DNA from 2 places in the Streptomyces sp. NPDC024017 genome. Region 1 is predicted to be linked to the other one. Evidence: riboswitches for the same ligand, from Rfam matches in the RefSeq annotation. Region 1 holds a riboswitch; the other holds the start of a gene.

Region 1 (5,297 bases):
GACGTACCCGGCGTCCCGCAGTGCGTCCAGCACCCGCACCGCCGAGGCCGGGGTGTCGAGCCCGACCGCGTTGCCGACCCGCGAGTGCTTGGTCGGGTACGCGGTGAAGACCAGCGCGAGCTTCTTGTCGGCGTTCTCCTTGTGCTTCAGCCGCGCGTGCCGTACGGCGATGCCGGCGACGCGTGAGGCACGCTCCGGGTCCGCGACGTAGACGGGCACGTCGTCGGGGCCCTGCTCCTTGAAGGAGAACGGCACGGTGATCAGCCGCCCGTCGAACTCCGGGATCGCCACCTGCATCGCGGCGTCCATGGGGGAGAGGGCGGCGTCCGAGTCCTCCCAGGCCTGCCGCGACGACGTCAGGCACAGGCCCTGCAGCACGGGGATGTCCAGCTCGGCGAGGGCGCCGATGTCCCAGGCCTCCTCGTCGCCGCCCGCCGAGGCCTGCGAGGCGTGCGTGCCGCCGGCGGCGAGGACGGTGGCGACCAGGGTGTCCGCCTGCCCGAGGATCTCGTACAGCCCCGCGTCCGCCCCGCGCAGCGAACCGCAGTACACGGGCAGCGCGTTGGCGCCCCGCGCCTCGATCGCGTCGCACAGGGTGTCGACGAAGGCGGTGTTGCCGCTGAGGTGGTGGGCCCGGTAGAAGAGCACGCCGACGGTCGGACGGCCCTCCACACGGGCGCGTTCGCCGTGGACGCCGTACTCCGGCATCTTGCGCGGCTCGACGAACCCCTCGCCCGTCAGCAGCACGGTGTCGGAGAGGAACCGGGCGAGTTCGGTGAGGTTGTCCGGCCCGCCCTCCACGAGGTACTTCAGCGCCTCGGCCACGACACCGGCCGGGACGGACGACTCGGCCATCAGCTCCGCGTCCGGCACGGCCTCGCCGCCGAGCAGCACGGTGGGGACGCCGGAGGCCTTCAGCGCGGCGAGACCGTCCTCCCAGGCCCGCTTGCCGCCGAGCAGCCGGACGACGGCGATGCCGGCCCCGTCCAGCAGGGCCGGAAGCTCCTCCCGGACGTCCACGCGGGTCGGGTTGCCGATCCGGTAGTCGGCACCGGAGGCGGCCCGGGCCGCCAGCAGGTCCGTGTCGGCGGTCGACAACAACAACACTGTGCTCATGCGGGCGCTCCCGGTGGAATGAAGGGCAGTCCTTGCGGCGCGCCGGACTCGATGAGCCGCCACAGCGCGTCCGTGTCCGCGTGCTGTTCGATCAGGTCGCCGAGCCGGTCGAGTTGCTCCTCGCGCAGCGCGGCGAACGAGGTCTCCGGCGCGGGCACGAAGCGGCGGCCCGCGGCGGCCGCCACCTCGCGCAGAAAGGCCCGCCGGAAGCCGTCCGACTCCAGTGAGCCGTGCCAGTGCGTGCCCCAGGTCTGGCCGACCCGGCAGCCGTCCAGGAAGGGGACTCCTCCGGTGACGTCGGCGACGCCGTGGTGGATCTCGTAACCCTCGACGCGCTCCCCGAGGGCCTCGCCCACCGGCCGCGTGAGGGTCTTCTCGCGGGCGAACCGCACCCGCACGGGCAGGATCCCGAGCCCGTCGACGTGGCCCCGGCGGCTCTCGACGTCGTCCTCGATGTGCTCGCCGAGGATCTGGAAACCGCCGCAGATGCCGAGGACCGGCCGCTGCTCGGCGGCCCTGCGGGCCAGGGCGTCGGCGAGCCCCCGCTCGCGCAGCCACTCCAGCGCACGGACCGTCCCGCGGGTGCCGGGCACGACGACGAGGTCGGCGTCGGACAGTTCCTCCGGCCGGTCCACGAACCGCACCACGACGCCCGGTTCGGCGGCCAGGGCGTCCACGTCGGTGAAGTTGGACATGAGCGGCACGGCACAGACCGCGACGCGCAGCACGTCCTCGCCGACCGGCGGGGCGACGACGGACTCCCGGACCGCTCCCCGCAGGGAGACCCGCAGCCCGTCCTCCTCGTCGATCCCGAGGCCGTGCCGGAAGGGCAGCACGCCGTACGTACGCCGCCCGGTGAGCCCGTGCAGCATGTCCAGGCCCGGCTCCAGCAGGGAGACGTCCCCGCGGAACTTGTTGACGAGGAACCCGGCGACACACTCCTGGTCCTCGGGCGACAGCAGCGCCACCGTCCCGAAGAACGAGGCGAACACACCGCCCCGGTCGATGTCGCCGACGACGAGCACGGGCAGCCCGGCGTTACGGGCGATCCCCATGTTCACGATGTCCGTCCGCCGCAGATTGATCTCGGCGGGAGAACCGGCCCCCTCACAGATCACCGCGTCATACGTGCCCCGCAACTGCTCCAGACAGTCCAGCACCGTCCCCAGCAGCTTCTGCTGCCGCCCGCCGTGGTACCCGCGCGCGCTCAGCTCCCCGACCGGCTTGCCCAGCAGCACGACCTGACTGCTCTGCTCGCCACCGGGCTTGAGGAGCACGGGATTCATCAGCGCGGTCGGCTCGACCCGGCAGGCCTGCGCCTGCATGGCCTGCGCCCGGCCGATCTCGGCGCCCTCCTTCGTCACGAAGGAGTTCAGGGACATGTTCTGCGCCTTGAAGGGCGCGACCTTGACGCCCTGCCGCACCAGCCACCGGCAGATCCCGGCCGTCACGACGCTCTTGCCGGCGTCGGAGGTGGTACCGGCGACGAGAAGCCCACCGCTCATGTCATTTCCCCCTCTTCAGCAACCGCGCACTCTTGAGCAACCGCGCACCGGCGCACACCCCGAGCGCGAGCCAGGTGACGCGCCTCGACAGCCGCACGGCCCGTGCGACGTCGTGCGTGCCGACGGCACGCCCCTGCGTGTTCAGCACGGGCCGGTGCTCCACCCGCCCGCCGTACGAGAGCGTCCCGCCGAGCCGCACCCCGAGCGCCCCCGCGAACGAGGCCTCCACAGGACCGGCGTTGGGACTCGGATGCTGCGCCGCGTCGGCCCGCCAGGCCCGGACGGCCCCCCGCGGATCCGGCCCGGCCAGGACGGCGAGGACGGCGGTCAGCCGCGCTCCCGGCCACCCCGCGACATCGTCCAGCCGCGCGGAAGCCCACCCGTACCGGCGGTAGCGGGCCGACTTGTGCCCGACCATGGCGTCCAGGGTGTTGACCGCCCGGAACCCGAGCAGCCCCGGCACCCCGCCGACGGCCCCCCACACCAGCGCCCCCACCACCGCGTCGGAGGTGTTCTCGGCGACGGACTCGACCACGGCCCGGGCCATGCCGTCGGCATCGAGGGCCTGCGGATCCCGCCCGCACAGATGCGGCAGCCGGGCCCGGGCCGCCTCGACGTCCCCGGCCTCCAGGGCACGCCCGATGGCCTGGGCCTCCCGGGCCAGCGAAGTCCCCCCGACGACGGCCCAGGTGGCGGCACCGGTCAGCGCGACGGAGGCGACGGCGGACGTCCGCACGGCACGCGCGGCGACGGAACCGAGGGCGACGGCCCCCGACGTACACACGACGGTGTGCAGCGCGCCCCACCCGCGGTGGTCCCGCCACAACACCCGCTCCACGGCACCCGCGGCCCGCCCGAACGCGGCGACCGGATGCCCCCGGCGAGGATCACCGAGCAGCAGGTCACCGATCAGACCGGCGGCGGCGCCGTACGCGAAGACGCGACCGGCACCCATGGGCTCAGCCGGCCAGGAGGGCGGGCAGGGGTGGGGTGTTGAACCTCGATCGGCAGCCGCGCATGGCGATATATGTCCTCACTCAGGGTGTCCACGCCCTGGTTCGACGAGACCGGCGGTGAGAGTTCCTGGCTCCCGGGGATTGCTACCCCGGTGACAGTGGCGGGACCGCGCCGGACTTGCACCGGCTTCCTCTCCTGCCGCCGTACTGGCCCCGGCAGTCCACCACGGCCGGGAACCGCCGTCAACTTGCCGTTGACCTGCGAGGGGAGAGTGTGGAGAACCCCACATCGACCCCTGCGCACACACGACGACCGGGCGGCACAGGACTTGAGGTCCCATGCCGCCCGGCGGACGATGTGCGATCGGGCCGTCAGGCCACGATCAGGTAGATCCCGTACCCGACAGCCGCCGCACACGCCGCGAAGCACGCGTACGCACCGGTGACCGCGAGGCCCGCGGACCCGCCCTGGGCCACCGCCCGCTCGCGGCGGGACAGGCCGGTGATGCCGAGGGTGAACAGGCCCACGAGAGCCACGGTGACCACGAGGCTGACGCCGAACACGGAGCCGAGGGCCGCCCAGTCGATCTTCATCTCAGAGATTCTTCCTTGTTACCGGTGGGCGGGGTCAGACCGTGGTGGTCGTGGTCGGCGTGCGCTCGGCGGTGGCCTGCGACGGGAACGCGGGGACCGGGTCCTCCGACGCCGCAGCCGTACCACCCGCCGGGGGCGGTGTCACCGCGGCCATCGCCGTGGTCACCACACCGGCCGGCTCCGCCTCGTCGGTGTCGTTGACGTTGGTGTGGTCGACGACCTCACGCCGGGACAGCTTCCAGATCGCCGCGCTGGAGGCGACGAGGAAGACGGCCACCACCGCGGTGCCCCAGTTGCCGAAACCGGTGACGTACTCGGCGAGCGCGGCCACCAGCGCGGCCGCCGGCAGCGTCAGGCCCCACGCGACGAACATGCGCGTCGCGGTCGACCAGCGGACGACACCGCCCTTGCGGCCGAGCCCCGCGCCCATCACCGAGCCGGACACGGAGTGGGTGGTGGACAGGGAGAAACCGATGTGGGAGGAGGCCAGGATGACCGTGGCCGCGGAGGTCTGGGCGGCGAAGCCCTGCTGCGGCTGAAGGTCGGTCAGGCCCTTGCCCATGGTGCGGATGATGCGCCAGCCACCCAGGTACGTGCCCAGCGCGATCGCGATGCCCGCGGAGAGGATGACCCACATGGGCGGGTCGGAGTCGGGGGCGACGGCGCCGCCGGCGACCAGGGCGAGGGTGATGACACCCATCGTCTTCTGCGCGTCGTTCGTGCCGTGCGCCAGGGAGACCAGGCCCGCGGAGGCGATCTGGCCGGACCGGTAGCCCTTCTTGGAGGCCTCGCCGTCGGCCTTCCTGCCGAGGGAGTACGTCAGCCGCGTGGCCAGCATCGCCGCGATGCCCGCGACCAGCGGGGCGGCGATCGCCGGGATCAGCACCTTGGTGACCAGCACGTCACCGTGCACCGCGCCGACGCCCGCCGAGGCGATCGTGGCACCGATGAGACCGCCCATGAGGGCGTGGGAGGAGCTGGACGGCAGTCCGACCAGCCAGGTCAGCAGGTTCCAGAGGATCGCGCCGACCAAGGCGGCGAAGATGACCTCGGGGCGGATGCCGGCCTCGTCGACGAGGCCTTTGGAGATCGTGTTGGCGACTTCGACGGACAGGAAGGCGCCGAC
Region 2 (5,297 bases), on a different contig from region 1:
CTGGCTCGTCGACCGGTTCGGGGTGCGGCCGGTCGTGCTGGCCGGCTGCGTGCTGCGGATCGCCGGGTTCGTGTGGCTCGGGTACGCGGAGGCGAGCTGGGCCGTGATCGGGGCGGTGCTGGTGATCGGATTCGCCGCCGCGCTGTTCTCCCCCGCCGTGGAGTCCGAGGTGGCCCGCCAGGCGGTCGTGTGGGAGGAGAACGGGCACGGCTCGCGCACCCGTGTCCTCGCCCTGTTCAGCGTGGCGGGCCAGGTCGGGGCGTTCGTCGGGCCGCTGCTCGGCGCGCTGCTGCTGGCCGTCGACTTCCGCACCGCGTGCCTCGCCGGTGCCTGGGTCTTCGTGCTCGTCCTCGCCGGGCACCTGTGGCTGATGCCGCAGCACATCCCCGGCCGGGTCCGCGTCCGGGAGCGGGGCGGGGCCCGCGCCCTGCTGCGCAACCGCCGCTTCCTCGCCCTGTGCTGTGCCTACGGCGCCTATCTGCTCGCCTACAACCAGCTCTATCTGGCCCTGCCGGACGAGGTGCAGCGCGCGGCGGGCTCCCAGGCTCCGTTGTCCTGGCTCTTCGCGCTCTCCTCGGTGCTGGTGGTGTTCACCCAGCTGCCGGTGACCCGCTGGGCGGGCGACCGGCTCGATCTGCGCCGCTCCATGACCGCGGGGCTGCTGCTGATCGCGTCCGGTTTCGCGGTGGTGGCCGCGGCACGGCCGGCCGGCTGGACCGGCACCGCCGGGCTGCTGCCCGCCGCGGGCTTCGTGATCTTGCTCACCGTGGGGCAGATGCTGGTCGTGCCCGCCGCCCGCGCCTGGGTGCCCGACCTCGCCGAGGAGGGCCGGCTCGGCCTCTACATGGGTGCGTTGTCGTCGGTGTCCGGCCTGATCGTCCTCGCCGGCAGCGCGGCCACCGGCTCCCTGCTCGACCTGGGCCTGCCCGCCGCCGTGCCGTGGCTGGTCCTCGCGGCCGTAACGGCCCTGTCGGTGGCTGTGCTGCCGCGCCGTGAGAAGGGGGCGGGGGCGGCGGCCTGAAACGGCGTCGGCGCCCCGCGGCAACCGGGCGCACGGGAGTGTCACCCCGGCGGGCGACCTCTTCGCTCCGGGATTTCCGAGTCGGCACCCGTCGAGGACACCGCCGCGGAGATCGGTGGTCACGCGGCGCCAGTATCCTGGGTCGGCTGCGGCACCCCCACCAATCCCCGTGCAGAAGCGGGGAGTTCGGCCTGCGGCGACGACCTTCCCACACGCATGAGACGAGGACGAGTGCTGCTAGCGGGCCGCTACCGGCTGGATGTTGAGATCGGGCGCGGTGGAATGGGAGAGGTCTGGCGTGCGTACGACGAGACGCTCGCCAGAGCGGTGGCCGTCAAGCTGCTGCTCCCCCAGGACACCGATGCCACGGCGGCCTCCCGGTTCCGTCTGGAGGCTCAGACCGCCGGGCGTCTCAACCACCCCAACGTGGTCGGTGTCCTGGACTTCGGCGAGTACGACAACCGGCTGTACCTGGTGATGGAGCTGGTCGAGGGCGACAGTCTCGCCCGGGTGCTGTCCGGCTCCGGTGCGCTCCCCGCCGAGCGGGTGGCCACGCTCGCCGCGCAGGCCGCCGCGGGGCTCGCGGCGGCGCACGGGCAGGGCATCGTGCACCGGGACGTCAAACCCGCCAACCTGCTGCTGGACGCGGGCGGCACACTGAAGATCGGCGACTTCGGCATCGCGCGGTTCCTAGACGACCCGGGCGCCGCGCTCACCGCCACCGGCCAGATCGTCGGCACCGGCCTCTACCTCGCGCCCGAGCGGGCCCTGGGCAAGCCCGCCGGGCCCGCCTCCGACATGTACTCCCTGGGCTGCGTGCTCTACCAGCTCCTCAGCGGCCGCCCGCCGTTCGAGGCCGACACCGCCGTCGCCCTCCTCCACCAGCATCTCGACTCGGCCCCCGTGCCGCCTCGCGAACTCGGAGTCTCGGGACTGCCGCCGGCGTTCGAGAACTACCTGCTCGGTCTGCTCGCCAAGCAGCCCGAGGACCGGCCCACTGCCCAGCAGGCCGCCGCGTGGTTCGCCGGAGGCGCCTGGCGGGGCCTGCCCGAGCCGCTGCCGGAGGTCTCGGGGCCGCTGCGGCCGGCGACCACGTCCGCGGCGATGCCGGCCGGGCCGGGCCCGTACGCGGCCGCCGACACCAGCCACCCGACCACGTATGCACTGCCCGCGACCCCGGGGCACCGCAGCGCGGCCCGGGCGGCCCAGGCGGGGCGTTCGGGCCGCTCCCGCGGGCGCGGCGGCGTCCGCAGCCGGTCGAGACTGGCCGCGACGGCCGCCGCCGCGGCACTCTTCCTCGCCGCGATGCTCCTCGGCATGCGCTGGTTCTCGCCCGACACGACCGCGGAGGGCACGGAACCCGACGCGTCCCCGTCCGCGAGCAGCCCCGCCGCCACACCGTCCGCCGGCTCCCCCTCTCCCCTGGCCTCCGGCCCGGCGGCAAACCCGGCAGCCGCCACCACGCCGACCACCGGCACCGTGGCGGATGTCACTCCGTCCACGCCCGCTTCCCCGACTCCTCCCGCGCCCGCGCCGAGCGCCGCGACTCCGACGGCGGAAGCAGGCGACGGCCAACCGGAGCAGCCGAAGCCGGAGAAGCCGCACGAGGCCGGAAACGGCGGGGAGAGCGACGACGGAGACGACGGCGGCGACGACTGACCCGGCCCGGATGTCGCGCGACGGCGCCCCGCCCCGGAGCACGTGGATCAGCCGGGGGATGCGCCGGTGTGCGAGTGGGCGCCCCCTCGCGCGCCCCTCGGGTGGCTTGTCATCGCCCTTACCCCGGCCTTATTGTCACCAGGCCTTGGTGAACGGGAAATCCGGTGTGATGCCGGTGCGGCCCTCGCCACTGTGAATCGGGAAGTCCGGCTCCGGCCCTCACGGGCAGCCACTGGGTCCTTGCGACCCGGGAAGGCGGAGTCCGGGCGGTGGTACCCGTCAGCCAGGAGACCGGCCAAGGCGCGTCAACCATCCACGAGGTGCTGGAGAGGGTCTGCTGAGCCATGCACATTGCCGAGGGTTTCCTTCCTCCGGCGCACGCGGTCGCCTGGGGCGTCGCGTCGGCGCCGTTCGTCGTCCACGGGGTCCGGTCGCTCACCCGTGAAGTGCGCGAGCACCCCGAGAGCACCCTGCTCCTCGGTGCGTCCGGCGCCTTCACCTTCGTCCTGTCCGCCCTGAAACTGCCGTCCGTCACCGGCAGTTGCTCGCACCCCACCGGCACGGGCCTCGGAGCCATCCTGTTCCGGCCGCCCATCATGGCGGTGCTGGGCACCATCACCCTGCTCTTCCAGGCGCTGCTGCTCGCGCACGGCGGCCTGACCACGCTCGGCGCCAACGTCTTCTCGATGGCGATCGTCGGCCCCTGGGCCGGATACGCCGTCTACAAACTGCTGCGGCGCTACGACGCGCCGCTGATGGTCGCGGTGTTCTGCGGCGCGTTCGTAGCCGACCTGTCCACCTACTGCGTCACCAGCGTGCAGTTGGCGCTCGCGTTCCCCGACCCGGGCAGCGGATTCCTGGGCGCGCTCGGCAAGTTCGGTTCCATCTTCGCCATCACCCAGATCCCGCTCGCGGTGAGCGAGGGCCTGCTGACCGTGCTCGTGATGCGGCTGCTGGTGCAGTCCAGCAAGGGCGAACTGACCCGGCTGGGCGTGCTCCTCGCCAAGCAGCAGTCCCGGACCGAGACCGAGGCGGTGGCCCGATGAGCAGGAACACGAAGATCAACCTGTTGCTGCTGCTCGTCGTGGCCGCGCTGGCCGTACTGCCGCTCGCGCTCGGTCTCGGCGACCACAAGAAGGAGCCGTTCACGGGCTCCGACGGTGAGGCGGAGTCCGCGATCACCGAGATCGAGCCGGACTACGAGCCGTGGTTCTCCCCGCTGTACGAACCGCCGTCCGGGGAGATCGAGTCGGCCCTGTTCTCCCTCCAGGCGGCTCTCGGCGCCGGCGTCCTCGCCTACTACTTCGGCCTGCACCGAGGCCGCCGGCAGGGAGAGCAGCGGGCGCTGGAGCGGGAGGCCGAGAGCGCGCTCGCCGGTGACGCCGGGAAGTCCCCCGCCGAACGGGACTGATCGCGCGTGCTGCCGATCGACGCGGCGGCGCACAGCAGTCGCTGGCGCCGCCGCCATCCCGTGGACAAGGCCGTGCTCGGGCTCGGCCTCACCGTGCTCGCGATCTCTCTGCCGCCCTGGCCGGGCGCGGCCCTGGTGCTCCTGACGGCCCTGGTGGTGCTGCTGGGGCCGGCCGGTGTGCCCGGGCGGCGGCTCTGGCGGGCCTATCGGGTGCCGCTGGGCTTCTGCGTGACCGGCGCGGTCACGCTGCTCGTCCAGGTGGGCGGCCCCGGGGGGTTCGTCTCCCTCGCCGGTGACGGGCCGTTGCGGGCCGGGGAGTTGCTGCTGCGCACCTCGGCGGCGTCCCTGGGCGTACTGCTGTTCGCCTTCACCACGCCCATGTCCGACCTGCTGCCCCGCCTGGTCCGGGCCGGGATTCCCGCCCCGGTCGTCGACGTCGCGCTCGTGACGTACCGGATGAGCTTCCTGCTGCTGGACTCCGTGCGCCGCATCCGGGAAGCCCAGGCGGCCCGGCTCGGCCACACCAGCCGGGCCGCGGAGTGGCGCTCCCTGGCCGGGCTCGGCGCGACCGCGTTCGTCCGGGCCTTCGACCGGGCCACCCGTCTCCAGGCCGGACTCGCCGGGCGCGGCTACGACGGCACCCTGCGCGTCCTGGTGCCCGAGGCCCGGGTCTCCGTCCGCTTCACGGCCGCCAGTTGCCTGCTGCTCACGGCGCTGGCCGCCCTCACCTTCGTACTGGAAAGGCCGCTGACATGAGCGAGCCCGCCCTCGTCGCCCTGCGCGGCGCGTCCTTCGCCTATGAGGACGGCCCGGCCGTGCTCAGCGGCCTCGACTTCGAGATCCGCGAGGGGCGTGCGCTCGCGCTGCTCGGCCGCAACGGCAGCGGCAAGACCACGCTGATGCGGCTGCTGTCCGGCGGACTGAAGCCGCACGCGGGCCGGCTGACGGTCGAGGGGCGGCCGGTGTCGTACGACCGCAAGGGGCTGACCCGGCTGCGGACGACCGTGCAGCTGGTGGTGCAGGACCCGGACGACCAGCTGTTCGCGGCGTCCGTCGAGCAGGACGTGTCGTTCGGGCCGCTCAACCTCGGCCTGGACGACACGGAGGTGCGGGCGCGGGTGGCGGAGGCGCTCGCCGCCCTGGACATCACCGCCCTGGCCGACCGGCCCACCCATCTGCTCTCCTACGGGCAGCGCAAACGCACCG

What was found. A riboswitch is a leader RNA that binds a small molecule or an ion and turns the genes downstream of it on or off. The one in region 1 is predicted to bind cobalamin.
Region 2: it holds a riboswitch for cobalamin, as region 1 does, so the genes downstream of both, AB0G20_RS25365 (energy-coupling factor ABC transporter permease) here and AB0G20_RS34650 (cobalamin biosynthesis protein) in region 1, are expected to answer to the same signal.

What each region holds. Positions count from the first base shown of each region.
Region 1 is NZ_JBEZYZ010000016.1:57,354-62,650, reverse strand. It holds gene cobN (cobaltochelatase subunit CobN) at 1-1,116, opposite strand, end outside; gene AB0G20_RS34655 (cobyric acid synthase) at 1,113-2,621, opposite strand; gene AB0G20_RS34650 (cobalamin biosynthesis protein) at 2,623-3,576, opposite strand; cobalamin riboswitch at 3,676-3,834, opposite strand; gene AB0G20_RS34645 (hypothetical protein) at 3,950-4,171, opposite strand; gene AB0G20_RS34640 (inorganic phosphate transporter) at 4,206-5,297, opposite strand, start outside.
Region 2 is NZ_JBEZYZ010000009.1:235,905-241,201, reverse strand. It holds gene AB0G20_RS25375 (MFS transporter) at 1-1,021, shown strand, start outside; gene AB0G20_RS25370 (serine/threonine-protein kinase) at 1,238-2,680, shown strand; cobalamin riboswitch at 2,810-2,995, shown strand; gene AB0G20_RS25365 (energy-coupling factor ABC transporter permease) at 3,025-3,726, shown strand; gene AB0G20_RS25360 (energy-coupling factor ABC transporter substrate-binding protein) at 3,723-4,091, shown strand; gene cbiQ (cobalt ECF transporter T component CbiQ) at 4,098-4,847, shown strand; gene AB0G20_RS25350 (ATP-binding cassette domain-containing protein) at 4,844-5,297, shown strand, end outside.